Regions from separate parts of the Peribacillus sp. ACCC06369 genome, predicted to be linked through region 2. Evidence: a T-box and tRNA genes for the amino acid it is inferred to sense, from the RefSeq annotation. Region 2 holds a T-box; the other holds one or more tRNA genes.
What was found. A T-box is a leader RNA that pairs with one kind of tRNA and senses whether it is charged. The one in region 2 lies ahead of thrS (threonine--tRNA ligase), so its partner is inferred to be a tRNA-Thr.
Positions count from the first base shown of each region.

Region 1: it encodes a tRNA-Thr, which carries the amino acid that the T-box ahead of thrS (threonine--tRNA ligase) is inferred to sense. The anticodon was not compared.

Region 1 is NZ_JAUCEN010000002.1:4,817,786-4,825,239, reverse strand. It holds rRNA gene QUF78_RS24530 (23S ribosomal RNA) at 1-2,749, shown strand, start outside; rRNA gene rrf (5S ribosomal RNA) at 2,869-2,984, shown strand; tRNA gene QUF78_RS24520 (tRNA-Val) at 2,996-3,071, shown strand; tRNA gene QUF78_RS24515 (tRNA-Thr) at 3,082-3,157, shown strand; tRNA gene QUF78_RS24510 (tRNA-Lys) at 3,180-3,255, shown strand; tRNA gene QUF78_RS24505 (tRNA-Leu) at 3,264-3,345, shown strand; tRNA gene QUF78_RS24500 (tRNA-Gly) at 3,354-3,428, shown strand; tRNA gene QUF78_RS24495 (tRNA-Leu) at 3,441-3,529, shown strand; tRNA gene QUF78_RS24490 (tRNA-Arg) at 3,539-3,615, shown strand; tRNA gene QUF78_RS24485 (tRNA-Pro) at 3,626-3,702, shown strand; tRNA gene QUF78_RS24480 (tRNA-Ala) at 3,720-3,795, shown strand; tRNA gene QUF78_RS24475 (tRNA-Met) at 3,824-3,900, shown strand; tRNA gene QUF78_RS24470 (tRNA-Ile) at 3,911-3,987, shown strand; tRNA gene QUF78_RS24465 (tRNA-Ser) at 4,008-4,100, shown strand; tRNA gene QUF78_RS24460 (tRNA-Met) at 4,202-4,275, shown strand; tRNA gene QUF78_RS24455 (tRNA-Asp) at 4,282-4,357, shown strand; tRNA gene QUF78_RS24450 (tRNA-Phe) at 4,381-4,456, shown strand; tRNA gene QUF78_RS24445 (tRNA-His) at 4,473-4,548, shown strand; tRNA gene QUF78_RS24440 (tRNA-Gly) at 4,553-4,626, shown strand; tRNA gene QUF78_RS24435 (tRNA-Ile) at 4,632-4,708, shown strand; tRNA gene QUF78_RS24430 (tRNA-Asn) at 4,721-4,795, shown strand; tRNA gene QUF78_RS24425 (tRNA-Ser) at 4,797-4,887, shown strand; tRNA gene QUF78_RS24420 (tRNA-Glu) at 4,891-4,962, shown strand; gene QUF78_RS24415 (TraR/DksA C4-type zinc finger protein) at 5,004-5,753, opposite strand; gene QUF78_RS24410 (1,4-dihydroxy-2-naphthoate polyprenyltransferase) at 5,899-6,819, opposite strand; gene QUF78_RS24405 (isochorismate synthase) at 7,118-7,454, shown strand, end outside.
Region 2 is NZ_JAUCEN010000002.1:4,202,381-4,209,834, reverse strand. It holds gene QUF78_RS21385 (DUF7010 family protein) at 1-390, shown strand, start outside; gene QUF78_RS21380 (hypothetical protein) at 429-704, opposite strand; T-box leader at 825-1,044, shown strand; T-box leader at 1,075-1,299, shown strand; T-box leader at 1,331-1,555, shown strand; gene thrS (threonine--tRNA ligase) at 1,615-3,522, shown strand; gene QUF78_RS21370 (hypothetical protein) at 3,519-3,656, opposite strand; gene QUF78_RS21365 (hypothetical protein) at 3,708-4,232, opposite strand; gene QUF78_RS21360 (hypothetical protein) at 4,347-4,487, opposite strand; gene QUF78_RS21355 (LysE family transporter) at 4,453-5,079, opposite strand; gene asnA (aspartate--ammonia ligase) at 5,332-6,327, shown strand; gene QUF78_RS21345 (MFS transporter) at 6,654-7,454, shown strand, end outside.

The sequences.
Region 1 (7,454 bases), 620 kb from region 2:
CCCGGGGAACTGAAACATCTAAGTACCCGGAGGAAGAGAAAGCAAATGCGATTTCCTGAGTAGCGGCGAGCGAAACGGAATTAGCCCAAACCAAGAGGCTTGCCTCTTGGGGTTGTAGGACACTCAACATGGAGTTACAAAGGAACGGGGTAAATGAAGTGACCTGGAAAGGTCCGTCAAAGAAGGTAAAAACCCTGTAGTTGAAACTTCGTTCCCTCCTGAGTGGATCCTGAGTACGGCGGGACACGAGAAATCCCGTCGGAAGCAGGGAGGACCATCTCCCAAGGCTAAATACTCCCTAGTGACCGATAGTGAACCAGTACCGTGAGGGAAAGGTGAAAAGCACCCCGGAAGGGGAGTGAAATAGATCCTGAAACCGTGTGCCTACAAGTAGTCAAAGCCCGTTAATGGGTAATGGCGTGCCTTTTGTAGAATGAACCGGCGAGTTACGATTTCATGCGAGGTTAAGTTGATAAGACGGAGCCGCAGCGAAAGCGAGTCTGAATAGGGCGAATGAGTATGAGGTCGTAGACCCGAAACCAGGTGATCTACCCATGTCCAGGGTGAAGTTCAGGTAACACTGAATGGAGGCCCGAACCCACGCACGTTGAAAAGTGCGGGGATGAGGTGTGGGTAGCGGAGAAATTCCAATCGAACCTGGAGATAGCTGGTTCTCTCCGAAATAGCTTTAGGGCTAGCCTCAAGATGAGAGTATTGGAGGTAGAGCACTGATTGGACTAGGGGCCCCCAACGGGTTACCGAATTCAGTCAAACTCCGAATGCCAAATACTTATTCTTGGGAGTCAGACTGCGAGTGATAAGATCCGTAGTCGAAAGGGAAACAGCCCAGACCACCAGCTAAGGTCCCAAAGTATACGTTAAGTGGAAAAGGATGTGGAGTTGCTTAGACAACCAGGATGTTGGCTCAGAAGCAGCCACCATTTAAAGAGTGCGTAATAGCTCACTGGTCGAGTGACTCCGCGCCGAAAATGTACCGGGGCTAAACGTATCACCGAAGCTGTGGATTGACACCATTAGGTGTCGATGGTAGGAGAGCGTTCTAAGGGCGTTGAAGTCAGACCGGAAGGACTGGTGGAGCGCTTAGAAGTGAGAATGCCGGTATGAGTAGCGAAAGAAGGGTGAGAATCCCTTCCACCGAATGCCTAAGGTTTCCTGAGGAAGGCTCGTCCGCTCAGGGTTAGTCGGGACCTAAGCCGAGGCCGAAAGGCGTAGGCGATGGACAACAGGTTGATATTCCTGTACCACCTATACATCGTTTGAACGATGGGGGGACGCAGAAGGATAGGGTAAGCGCGCTGTTGGATATGCGCGTCCAAGCAGTTAGGCCGGAAACGAGGCAAATCCCGTTTCCATTAAGGCGGAGCTGTGATGGCGAGGGAAATATAGTACCGAAGTTCCTGATTCCACGCTGCCAAGAAAAGCCTCTAGTGAGATGTAAGGTGCCCGTACCGCAAACCGACACAGGTAGGCGAGGAGAGAATCCTAAGGTGTGCGAGAGAACTCTCGTTAAGGAACTCGGCAAAATGACCCCGTAACTTCGGGAGAAGGGGTGCTTTTTAGGGTGAATAGCCCGGAAAAGCCGCAGTGAATAGGCCCAGGCGACTGTTTAGCAAAAACACAGGTCTCTGCGAAGCCGCAAGGCGAAGTATAGGGGCTGACACCTGCCCGGTGCTGGAAGGTTAAGGGGAGAGGTTAGCGCAAGCGAAGCTTTGAACCGAAGCCCCAGTAAACGGCGGCCGTAACTATAACGGTCCTAAGGTAGCGAAATTCCTTGTCGGGTAAGTTCCGACCCGCACGAAAGGTGTAACGATCTGGGCACTGTCTCAACGAGAGACTCGGTGAAATTATAGTACCTGTGAAGATGCAGGTTACCCGCGACAGGACGGAAAGACCCCGTGGAGCTTTACTGCAGCCTGATATTGAATTTTGGTACAGCTTGTACAGGATAGGTAGGAGCCTGAGAAGCCGGAGCGCTAGCTTCGGTGGAGGCGTTGGTGGGATACTACCCTGGCTGTATTGAAATTCTAACCCGCGCCCCTTATCGGGGTGGGAGACAGTGTCAGGTGGGCAGTTTGACTGGGGCGGTCGCCTCCTAAAGAGTAACGGAGGCGCCCAAAGGTTCCCTCAGAATGGTTGGAAATCATTCGTAGAGTGTAAAGGCACAAGGGAGCTTGACTGCGAGACCTACAAGTCGAGCAGGGACGAAAGTCGGGCTTAGTGATCCGGTGGTTCCGCATGGAAGGGCCATCGCTCAACGGATAAAAGCTACCCCGGGGATAACAGGCTTATCTCCCCCAAGAGTCCACATCGACGGGGAGGTTTGGCACCTCGATGTCGGCTCATCGCATCCTGGGGCTGTAGTCGGTCCCAAGGGTTGGGCTGTTCGCCCATTAAAGCGGTACGCGAGCTGGGTTCAGAACGTCGTGAGACAGTTCGGTCCCTATCCGTCGCGGGCGCAGGAAATTTGAGAGGAGCTGTCCTTAGTACGAGAGGACCGGGATGGACGCACCGCTGGTGTACCAGTTGTCTTGCCAAAGGCATAGCTGGGTAGCTACGTGCGGACGGGATAAGTGCTGAAAGCATCTAAGCATGAAGCCCCCCTCAAGATGAGATTTCCCATGGCGCAAGCTAGTAAGATCCCTGAAAGATGATCAGGTTGATAGGTCAGAGGTGGAAGCGTGGCGACATGTGGAGCTGACTGATACTAATAGATCGAGGACTTAACCAACGCTTTTTAAAAAATGAAATACCTTCTTATTATCTAGTTTTGAAGGAATGAAAATTTCTTCTTGCATTTTTTCGAAAAGACGTTATAATAATATATGTCTTGAAAAAATGTTAACAATGTTTGGTGACGATAGCGAAGAGGTCACACCCGTTCCCATTCCGAACACGGCAGTTAAGCTCTTCAGCGCCGATGGTAGTTGGGGGTTTCCCCCTGTGAGAGTAGGACGTCGCCAAGCAGGTTTTATATGGAGGATTAGCTCAGCTGGGAGAGCATCTGCCTTACAAGCAGAGGGTCGGCGGTTCGATCCCGTCATCCTCCACCATTTTACACCTGCCGGTGTAGCTCAACTGGTAGAGCAACTGACTTGTAATCAGTAGGTTGGGGGTTCAAGTCCTCTTGCCGGCACCATTTTTTGAAATAGTACAAGCACGAGCCATTAGCTCAGTTGGTAGAGCATCTGACTTTTAATCAGAGGGTCGAAGGTTCGAATCCTTCATGGCTCACCATTTTATATGCGGGTGTGGCGGAATTGGCAGACGCACCAGACTTAGGATCTGGCGCCGCAAGGCGTGGGGGTTCAAGTCCCTTCACCCGCATCTTTCATGCGGAAGTAGTTCAGTGGTAGAATACAACCTTGCCAAGGTTGGGGTCGCGGGTTCGAATCCCGTCTTCCGCTCCACTTTTCGTATGTGCCGGGGTGGCGGAACTGGCAGACGCACAGGACTTAAAATCCTGCGGTAGGTGACTACCGTACCGGTTCGATTCCGGTCCTCGGCACCATCTTAATATGCGCCCGTAGCTCAATTGGATAGAGCATCTGACTACGAATCAGAAGGTTGTAGGTTCGACTCCCGCCGGGCGCACCATGTTTTATTGCGGGAAGTAGCTCAGCTTGGTAGAGCACTTGGTTTGGGACCAAGGGGTCGCAGGTTCGAATCCTGTCTTCCCGACCACGTGATTTTTAATGAATGGGGCCTTAGCTCAGCTGGGAGAGCGCCTGCCTTGCACGCAGGAGGTCAGCGGTTCGATCCCGCTAGGCTCCACCATTTTTCAATCAGATACTTATATTATATTGGCGGTGTAGCTCAGCTGGCTAGAGCGTACGGTTCATACCCGTGAGGTCGGGGGTTCGATCCCCTCCGCCGCTACCAATAAATATAAGGACCTTTAGCTCAGCTGGTTAGAGCAGACGGCTCATAACCGTCCGGTCGTAGGTTCGAGTCCTACAAGGTCCACCATATGCATTTTTTAAAGCCGTGGAGGTATACCCAAGTTCGGCTGAAGGGATCGGTCTTGAAAACCGACAGGGGAGTCAAATCCCGCGGGGGTTCGAATCCCTCTACCTCCTCCATTTTTTAAAAAGCAGCAAGTTGTTTTGAAACAACCTTACATAGAGGAAGCGAAAAAACAATATACACGAAAACTTGATGCAAATCGTTTCATTAATACCGTCGCGGGGTGGAGCAGTCCGGTAGCTCGTCGGGCTCATAACCCGAAGGTCGCAGGTTCAAATCCTGTCCCCGCAATTATTAGGTCCCGTGGTGTAGCGGTTAACATGCCTGCCTGTCACGCAGGAGATCGCGGGTTCGATTCCCGTCGGGACCGCCATTTTTTAAATTTAATACAAATGTGGCTCAGTAGCTCAGTCGGTAGAGCAAAGGACTGAAAATCCTTGTGTCGGCGGTTCGATTCCGTCCTGAGCCACCATATCTTTCATATTACGGCGGTTGTGGCGAAGTGGTTAACGCACCTGATTGTGGTTCAGGCATTCGTGGGTTCGATTCCCATCAGTCGCCCCATTTCGCGGGTGTAGTTTAGTGGTAAAACCTCAGCCTTCCAAGCTGATGATGAGGGTTCGATTCCCTTCACCCGCTCCAAATATGGGCCTATAGCTCAGCTGGTTAGAGCGCACGCCTGATAAGCGTGAGGTCGATGGTTCGAGTCCATTTAGGCCCACCATATTTATATTGTTCCGCAGTAGCTCAGTGGTAGAGCATTCGGCTGTTAACCGAACGGTCGTAGGTTCGAGTCCTACCTGCGGAGCCATGGGGAAGTACTCAAGAGGCTGAAGAGGCGCCCCTGCTAAGGGTGTAGGTCGCGCGAGCGGCGCGAGGGTTCAAATCCCTCCTTCTCCGCCATTTGGCCCGTTGGTCAAGCGGTTAAGACACCGCCCTTTCACGGCGGTAACACGGGTTCGAATCCCGTACGGGTCATAACAAAAAAGGAAGCATACATCCATGTATGCTTCTTTTTTTCATTTCTTTTCATTGATATAAGTATCTTTTTGTTTATAAGGAATGTCTCCAAGCTGGGAATCGATATTTTCTTCATCTAATGTATCTTCATATTCCTTTTGCTTTTTGTTCGGTATATCCACCCTATTTTTTCCTTCGATATCATTTGCTGCAAATCCTTCATAGTCTTCTGGAAATCCATCCGTTTCATCTTCGGTTTTATAAAGATCATTATAATTGTCATGATCGCCGGTGTAATCAGATGGCGTTTCGGATGTACCGAATTTGGCGACTTCACCAAAGCTATCCTCTTTATCCACTATTTCATTTCCATGACGATTTTCAAAATGATCACCCTTGGATGGAATCAATATATCCTCTTCCACTGGTCGGTCTTGTGCAGTAGGCCGTTCTGGGGCATGCTCGACACAGTAAAGAGTGCTTGGGATCGCTTCAAGCCTATCGATGGGTATTTCTATATTGCAGGTTTTACAATGGCCATACGTACCCTCTTCTATGGCATACAATGCATCTTCGATTTTCTCCATTTCAGATTGTGCATGCTCATCCAGTGCTTGGTTCCGTTCCATCTCGAATAATTCTGTTCCTAGGTCAGCAGGATGATTATCATAGGATGATAATTCCCCTACGGATTCAGTCTGGCTTTTATCCAGAACGGATTGTTCATCATTTTGAATCCTGTTTCCAAGCTCATCTTTTTCTTGAAGCAGTTCTTTTTTGAATTTTTGAATTTGCTGTTTGGTTGCCATATCCGTTTCACTCCTTCTAAAGTCCATATCTTATTTTATTTTGGTAAGATGGTTGTATTATCTATTACCCGAATCGTAGTATAGGAAAACAAAATGGAACGGAAGATAGAAAAAAGACTGAGCGGATGAGCTCAGTCCTTGGAAATCATATTAGATAGCTGATGAATAATCCAATGGCCATGAGTAAGCCAAAGAAGGTGTTCGTCTGGGCCGTGGCTTTCATTGCTGGCACCATGGTGATCGGCTGCGTTTTACCTACGAAGCCTTTGATTGCGGCCATGGCTTTCGGGATGCTTAGGAAGGCAAGGAGAATCCACGCTGTTACGTTTCCGGTAAGGACTAACCCAACCAGCCATAGATAAGAGAAGGCAAACATGATTGCCATGAATTTCAGTGCGTTTTTCCTGCCCATCACTACAGGCATGGTTTTGCGGCCATGTGCCTTATCCCCATCATGGTCACGGAGGTTATTGGATAAGTTGATCAACCCGACCAATATTCCACTTGGAATGGCAATTAAGATGGCTGTTGAGGAAACATGACCGGTTTGAATGAAAAAGGCGATCAGGATTATCAAAAAGCCCATGAACAATCCAGAAAAAAGTTCCCCGAATGGTGTATATGAAATGGGTAGGGGACCGCCTGTATAAAGATAGCCGACAAGCATGCAAACCAGGCCTACTGCAGCAAGCCACCAACATGATGCGGCACAGATATAGATTCCGATTATGAGTGCGATGGCATACATGCCAAGGGCCAAGGTCATGATGAGTTTGGGGGTCATCCCATGACGGACGATTCCGCCACCGATGCCTACGGACTCCTCAGTATCCAAGCCTCGCTTGAAATCATAGTATTCATTGAATAAATTGGTTGCAGCTTGAATCAGGATACTTGCAATCATCATGGCAGCGAATAGTAACCAATTCACTCCATCATCCAAAAGTGCAATCACAGTTCCAAGTAAGACCGGGACAAAAGCTGCGGTTAGTGTATGTGGACGAATTAACTCCCACCAAATCTTCCAGGTCCGTTTAAGGGGAAGTCCGTCGTATTCTGTTTGCATTATTTCTCTCCTCAAAATCATTATTGGTTCTCTCGAAATTATAACAAATATTGAAATGTTGCACAAAAGGTTATCCTAATAAGGATAGGAAAATTAGGTAAGGGTGTCAATTGATTTCGTGGAAGATTCTCTTCCAAAATAAAGGATATTTCTCTTCATTCGTTAAGATTCATATAATAAGGAAAAAAGCAGGCATGAATCGTTCGGTAAAGGGGCGTTTTATTGACATGAGGTTGAATGGAGGTGTATCTTTAAATAGGTTAAAAAGCTTTTAAAATGTACATTTGGGGGGATTTTTTTGGCTATCTCAGAAGAAACTGGGCAGTTTCAGGGACTGGCTTCAGCTATACAAAAGGCGAAGGACTTGAATGATCAAGTTCTATTCAGTCATATTAAGAAAGTTAATTGCACGAACCCCCTTTCATTTTATCAAGCTGGAAGAGAACGGTACGCGGGTGAACGCTTTTTCTGGGAGGACCCTGCAAAGGAAATAACCATCACCGGCTTAGGCAATGTTAAGAAACTCAAAGCGGCATCGAATGCCGAACGTTATAGAGAAGTCGAAAAGAGCTGGATCAAACTGCAGAATACTGCTGTCAGAACAGGATTGACTGATGTAGAAGCGACCGGTCCTT
Region 2 (7,454 bases):
AAACGTATGAATTTCTGGTTTAATATCGTTTTCATTGCCGAAGGTTTACTGATTGGGATTGCCATCGCCATCTGTAATATGATCAATCAGACCGATCTTATTCCTGGAGTCATCGCCATTATTGTAGGGATTCATTTTTTACCTTTGGCGGCGCTTTTTCAAATCAAGATCTACTATGCAACAGGAGTGCTTCTCTGTTTATTGGCGCTTATCACATTACTTATTGTGCCAGACACCGTCATGTTTGGGGAGCATCAAATCCTTGCACCGTTATCCTTGCTTGGCTTTGGATGCGCGCTAATTCTTTGGACCACTGGACTGACATTATTGCTTAGTGTAAAGAATCCAAGGGAAGCGAAAGAGGAAGATTCACACAATGAAAATAAATAGGAAACATACAAAAACCCGCCGTGGCGAACGGGTTTTGATTAATTTTTCATCCAGGTTAATAGCCTGACAATTTGAAATGGTTCATTCCAAACCAGAATGAAACTTAAAAGAAAGAAGGCAGCCACAGCCAGAAACTTCGTCTTTCCTTTTTCGCTTTTTAACATGGCCCCGAAACTAAATAACATACCAATAAGTAACGCACCGAATCCTGAGACCATTAGAAGCTCGAAGGATTTTGGTAAAAAAAAGGCGCAGCAAAATGATACGGCACCAATCACAGCAAATAGGAAAGACCAATTGCTTAAACTTTTCATGACGACTCCTTTTTACTAATTATACCAATTTAGTGTTTATAATGAAATTAAAAAATTTGAGGTTGTCACTTATGGGAATATATTGTAATATATATAACAATATAAAAATCCATTTACATTTTAGAAGCATTGATAAGGACATGAATCATTTTTACGGTCTGCAGAGAGGGAAGGGCAGCTGCAAACTTCCTGGCTTAGGAAAATGATTTACCGCCTTTGAGCCATATCGGTGAACGAGAGTAACTGATATCGTCTAAGCTACGTTACAGCTCCAGAGCCATGAGTAATCTACTTATGGGAAATTGGGTGGAATCACGGGTATAACGCACTCGTCCCTTATATAGGGATGGGTGCGTTTTTTTTATATAAAAATATTGCCATGATAAGGACATGAATCATTTTTACGGTCTGCAGAGAGGGAAGGGCAGCTGCAAACTTCCTGGCTTAGGAAAATGATTTACCGCCTTTGAGCTATATCGGTGAACGAGAGTAACTGATATCGTCTAAGCTGCGTTAAAAGCTCCAGAGCCATGAGTGTTTTCTTGCTTATGGGAAATTGGGTGGAATCACGGGTATAAACGCACTCGTCCCTTATATAGGGATGGGTGCGTTTTTTTATATATAAAAATATTGCCATGATAAGGACATGAATCATTTTTACGGTCTGCAGAGAGGGAAGGGCAGCTGCGAACTTCCTGGCTTAGGAAAATGATTTACCGCCTTTGAGCTATATCGGTGAACGAGAGTAACTGATATCGTCTAAGCTGCGTTAAAAGCTCCAGAGCCATGAGTGTTTTCTTGCTTATGGGAAATTGGGTGGAATCACGGGTATAAACGCACTCGTCCCTTATATAGGGATGGGTGCGTTTTTTTATTACTAAAAAGGGGTGTTTATGTGATGGGTGAAAAAATGATTAAAGTTCAATTCCCGGATGGGCAGCAAAAGGAATATCCGCAAGGGATGACAGTGGAAAGTGTGGCAGGGTCCATCAGCCCAAGTTTAAGGAAAAAGGCAGTAGTAGGAATACTGGATAAACAACTGGTTGATCTAAGTCACAAGTTGAATAAGGATGCCGAACTGTCAATCTTGAATCTGGATTCGGATGAAGGATTACAAGTTTTGCGACATACATCGGCGCATGTTTTGGCACAGGCTGTGAAAAGATTATACCGAAATGTGGAATTAGGGATGGGGCCAGTCGTAGAAGATGGTTTTTACTATGATTTTAAGTTAGATCATCCTTTGAGCTCAGAAGATTTACAAGCTATTGAAAAAGAGATGGAACATATCATAAGTGAAGATCTGGAAATTAAAAGGATCGAAGTGTCTTATGCAGAAGCTGTGAAGTTATTCCAGGATAGAGGGGAGTCATTCAAACTGGATATAGCAAAGAATATCCCTAAAGATGAAAAACTAACGATCTATCAACAGGGGGAATTCGTCGATCTTTGCAGAGGACCCCACCTTCCATCCACATCATTTGTAAAATCGTTCAAATTGACTCGTGTATCGGGAGCCTATTGGCGGGGAGACAATCAAAATGAAGTTCTTCAAAGGGTGTATGGCGTGGCTTTCCGAAAGAAAAGAGATTTACAGGATCATTTTAAATTCCTGGAGGAGGCGGCCAAACGAGATCACCGCAAATTAGGGAAGCAGTTGGAGTTATTCATGTTTTCGGAGGAAGCTCCTGGAATGCCGTTTTATTTACCGAAAGGACAAATCGTTAGAAATGAATTGGAGAAGTTCTCGCGGGAGATCCAGACTGAAGCTGATTACGACGAAGTTCGGACTCCTTTCATGATGAACCAGCGGTTATGGGAACATTCGGGTCACTGGGATCATTACCATGAGAATATGTACTTCACTGAGGTGGATCAAACAAAATTCGCGATGAAGCCTATGAACTGTCCAGGTCATATGCTTATTTTCAAAAACAATCTTTATTCTTACAGGGATTTACCCATCCGGATGGCCGAGTTCGGTCAAGTCCACCGTCATGAATATAGCGGTGCATTGAACGGGATGTTGCGGGTCCGTACATTTTGTCAGGATGATGCCCACATTTTTGTTCGGCAGGATCAAATCGAAAGTGAAATTAAACAAGTGTTTCATCTGATTGATAAGGTGTATCGCACTTTTGGTTTCGAGTATTCGGTGGAACTCTCGACTCGTCCAGAGGATTTAATGGGCGAAGATTCCCTTTGGGAAGCTTCTGAAACAGCCTTGAAAAATGTTCTGGAAAGCATCGGGATACATTATCAATTAAATGAAGGGGACGGGGCATTTTATGGACCGAAAATTGATTTTCATATTAAAGATGCATTAAAACGAAGCCATCAATGTGCAACAATCCAACTTGATTTTCAGATGCCCGATAAATTTGATCTGACTTACATCGATGAAAATAATGAAAAGGTTCGTCCTGTCGTCATTCATCGTGCCATATTTGGATCGATCGATCGTTTTTTTGGAATCCTGATTGAACATTTTGCTGGTGCTTTTCCGGTATGGCTTGCCCCCGTGCAAGTACAGATCATCCCTGTCTCACAAGTTCATTTGAATTATTGTTTAAAGGTTCAAAAAGAACTGAAGAATCAAGGCATAAGAGTGAAAATTGATGATCGGAATGAAAAGATGGGGTATAAAGTCAGGGAAGCTCAAATAATGAAAATTCCATATATGCTGGTCCTTGGCGATAAAGAGGAGAAAGAAAATGAAGTGAATGTCCGGAAATACGGGGAACAAGAATTTGAAAATGTCGCAATTGAACGGTTCATCAATAAAATGGTCCAGCAAATAAAAGAACGGAGCATCTAATAAGAAAGGAGCTTAATCCGGAACTCACGAGTAAATGCGCGAAACTCACGAGTAAAAGCACGAAATTCACGAGTAAAAGCACGAAATTCACGAGTAAATGCGCGAAACTCACGAGTAAATGCTTGAGTTTCCATAAATGCCCATAAAAAAAGACAGCCGAATATATCGTCTGTCTTTTTTTTTATCTATCTACAAATCCATACCCAGCCAACGCCAGGAATGAACTGCTGGAAACAGTTACCCCCCGGGCCGCCTTGTCCGCCGCCTTGTCCGCCGCCTTGTCCGCCGCCTTGTCCACCACCTTGTCCGCCGCCTTGTCCGCCGCCTTGTCCGCCACCTTGGCCACCACCTTGGCCACCACCTTGACCGCCACCTTGTCCGCCGCCACCAACAGGGCAGGTTAATCCTAGATATTGTAATCCGACTATATCTGTATGATGAACCTCATTTGGGATGCCGCCTTCGAGTATCTGTACCATATTAGTAACATTATTTATCCCCATCAAAATAAAGGTGTGCTGGGTGTTACCCCAAAAACCTCTGAAACAATGACCTTGTCGGCCTGCGTTTAAATGTGACTGAATAGTGGCTACTGGAACCAGTGTTTGTACTGGAAGTCTGTCATCATAATAAGGCAAATTAGCATAAGAATTATCATAATAATATGGAACATTATAAGAGTAATAACCGTAATTATTATACATTTTCAAGAAATCCTCCCTTTGTGTTTACCCTTTCAGACTATGAACAAAGAGGGGCTAGTGTCCGACATGGACAAATATGGACAATAAAATAGGCGGCCTATTTTATAAAAAATAAGATAATTAATACGAACTCACGAGTAAAGAATCGAAATTCACGAGTAAATCCGCCAAACTCACGAGTAAATGCCTGAAATTCACGAGTAAATGCTTACATCTCCTTAAATCTTTATGTAAACAAAACTTTGGCTGCCTGGATGGCAAAGTAAATGCCAATCCCTATAAGGGATATTCCTGAAATGATCGAGATGCCCATTAGAATGGGTTTGGATAAGAAACGTCTGAAGGTGCTGGCGATGATGGCCATTGTGAAATCCCAGGCTAAGAGGCCGATAAGGATTCCTGAACTGTATAAAAGTAAATGATCCATATCATATTTGGATGCGGAGTTTGCGAGAATCGATCCATAAATCCCCAACCAAAACAAAATGGATAAAGGATTCGAAAGGGACATGATGAATCCTGTTAGGAATGAAGAAAAAAGGGAATCTTTTGCTTTTCGTTCATTCACTTCAATCTTACCCGCACTAAGCAGACTTTCGATTCCGGTATAGGTCAGGACGAAAAAGCCAAAGAGCCACAAAAATGTCTTCATGAAGGAGTTGTCCAAAAAGTGGACGACACCGAAAAAGACGAGGGCTATAAAAACAAAATCGGCTAAAATGGCACCCCAGCCAAAAACCCAGGCATGCCAAAAACCTTTCTTGATCCCTTTGTCCAATTGTGCAGCGTTAATGGGACCGATAGGAGCCGCCAGTGATAAGCCCAATAATACATAGCTGAAAAAAACACCCAATTCATCACCTCATCGTTTGTTACATCTTCGTTAATTGAATGTATTCAAACAATTGGACTTGTACCACCTTTTTAGTCCTTTTTTTGAGTGGATATGGTGAATTTAGTCCGGTTTGCTGCACTCGGTAGAGACCCTTTTTGTAACAACACAGAAAGGTCCTTCATAATGTAATTTAGTCAAAAAAAGACGTCAAATTAAATTCATGCGCTATGTTCAAAAGGGAATTGGAGGATAATTATGCCAAAATTATCAATGCCAAATAAGTACAAAACAATTCTTGATATCATGCATACTGATATTGCAATTAATGAAATTAAGGATCATTTTGAAGAAGGACTTTCAACTGCGTTAAACCTTATAAAAGTATCAGCCCCTATTGTTTTAAATGAGGGTAATGGAATAAATGACAACTTAAATGGTGTGGAACGGATTCTTACCTTTGATGCTCTGGATATTAAGAATAAAAAAATAGAAGTGGTTCAATCTTTGGCAAAGTGGAAAAGAATAACTCTATCTAGGTATGGTTTTGCTTCGGATGAAGGAATTTACACAAATATGAATGCGATCAGACGTGATGAAAAATTAGATAATTTACACTCGTTATTTGTGGATCAATGGGACTGGGAGAAAGTCATAGCGAAAGAACAACGTAACGTAGATACATTAAAATCTGAAGTGAAAAAAATATATAGAGCCATTAAGTCAACCGAACGTCATATGTTTGAATTCCATCATATGCTTAAGCCTGTGTTACCTAATGAAATACACTTTATTACGACTCAGGAGTTGGAGGATTCATACTCAAATCTGACTCCGAAGGAAAGAGAAAATGTAGTAGCAAAAAAATATGGTGCGATTTTTATTATGAAAATTGGCGGAGAGTTACAATCGGGAGAAAAACATGATGGGCGTTCACCAGATTATGATGATTGGGAGCTAAATGGCGATATCGTTTTGTGGAATCCACTTTTGGAATGTGCTTTTGAAGTTTCTTCAATGGGAATTCGGGTGGATGAAGATTCGCTGTTAAAACAATTAAAGTTATCCAAAAACGAAAATCGTACGGGGCTTGAATATCATAAGTCCGTATTGGAAGGAAATCTTCCATATTCAATAGGTGGAGGAATAGGCCAATCCAGATTATGCATGTTTTTGTTGAAGAAAGCACATATTGGCGAGGTTCAGGTTTCGGTATGGAATGACCAAATAGTAAACGATTGCAAAGAAAGGAATATTATTCTTTTATAGTTAAACACGATAGCTGATTAATAGCAGAGACTCTCGAAGGAATGCGAAAAGATACATTTTAGGAAGAGTGTAATCGAGTGACGTTTGAAATGCAGGGAAACCCATTCATTTAAAGAATGGGTTTTTTGGTTTAAAGTAGAATGAATCCTTATTTTAAAGTCGAGGCAAACTAGAAGGGGAAGTCCTAAAGGGGTAATTTTGGCACTGAATAAATATTATTTCCCTATAACATAATAATTAAAGACATCTAAAAAATGATGCACAACAAATTGGTTACACAGATAGGTTACCTTTTATTGCTTTTATAATGGATGAGGAGTGTAAGTATGGAAGGTCATGAGGAGCAAAAAAATAATGTAAGCGTGTGGTGTCTCATCAGTATGGCATCGATTCCATTGGTAATGACACTAGGAAATTCAATGCTTATCCCTGTTTTGCCGATTTTCGAGGAAAAGGTGGGAATATCTTCATTTCAATCAAGTATGGTGATTACAAGCTATTCTGTTGCATCTATTTTCTTAATTCCTATTGCTGGTTATTTATCAGATCGATTCGGAAGGAAGATGGTGATCCTGCCAAGCCTTGTCCTTGCCCTGATCGGCGGCTTGATCGCGGGTTATGCATCATGGAAAATGGATGATCCCTATACATGGATCATCATTGGGAGAGTATTGCAAGGGATTGGTGCGTCTGGAGCCTCGCCGATCATTTTGCCTCTGGTGGGGGACCTATACAAGGATGATGATGAAAAAACCAGTTCTTGCCTGGGTATCATTGAAACCTCGAATACATTTGGTAAAGTCCTGAGTCCAATATTGGGTTCCCTATTTGCCGCATTTATCTGGTTTTTACCATTCTTCTCGATTTCATTCTTCAGTTTAATATCTATTGTCTTGGTCTTTTTCTTTATAAAGGTACCAAAGGAGAAGGATGAACCGAAGAAATTTAAAGAATTCTGGCATGATACGAAAAAAATATTCAAGCAGGAGGGAAAATGGTTATATACAGTTTTCCTGATTGGTGTATTTGTCATGTTGGTTTTGTTCGGTGTTCTTTTCTTTTTGTCTGACAACCTTGAAAAAGTCCATGATTTGCATGGAGTCAAAAAAGGTTTCGTGATAGCGATC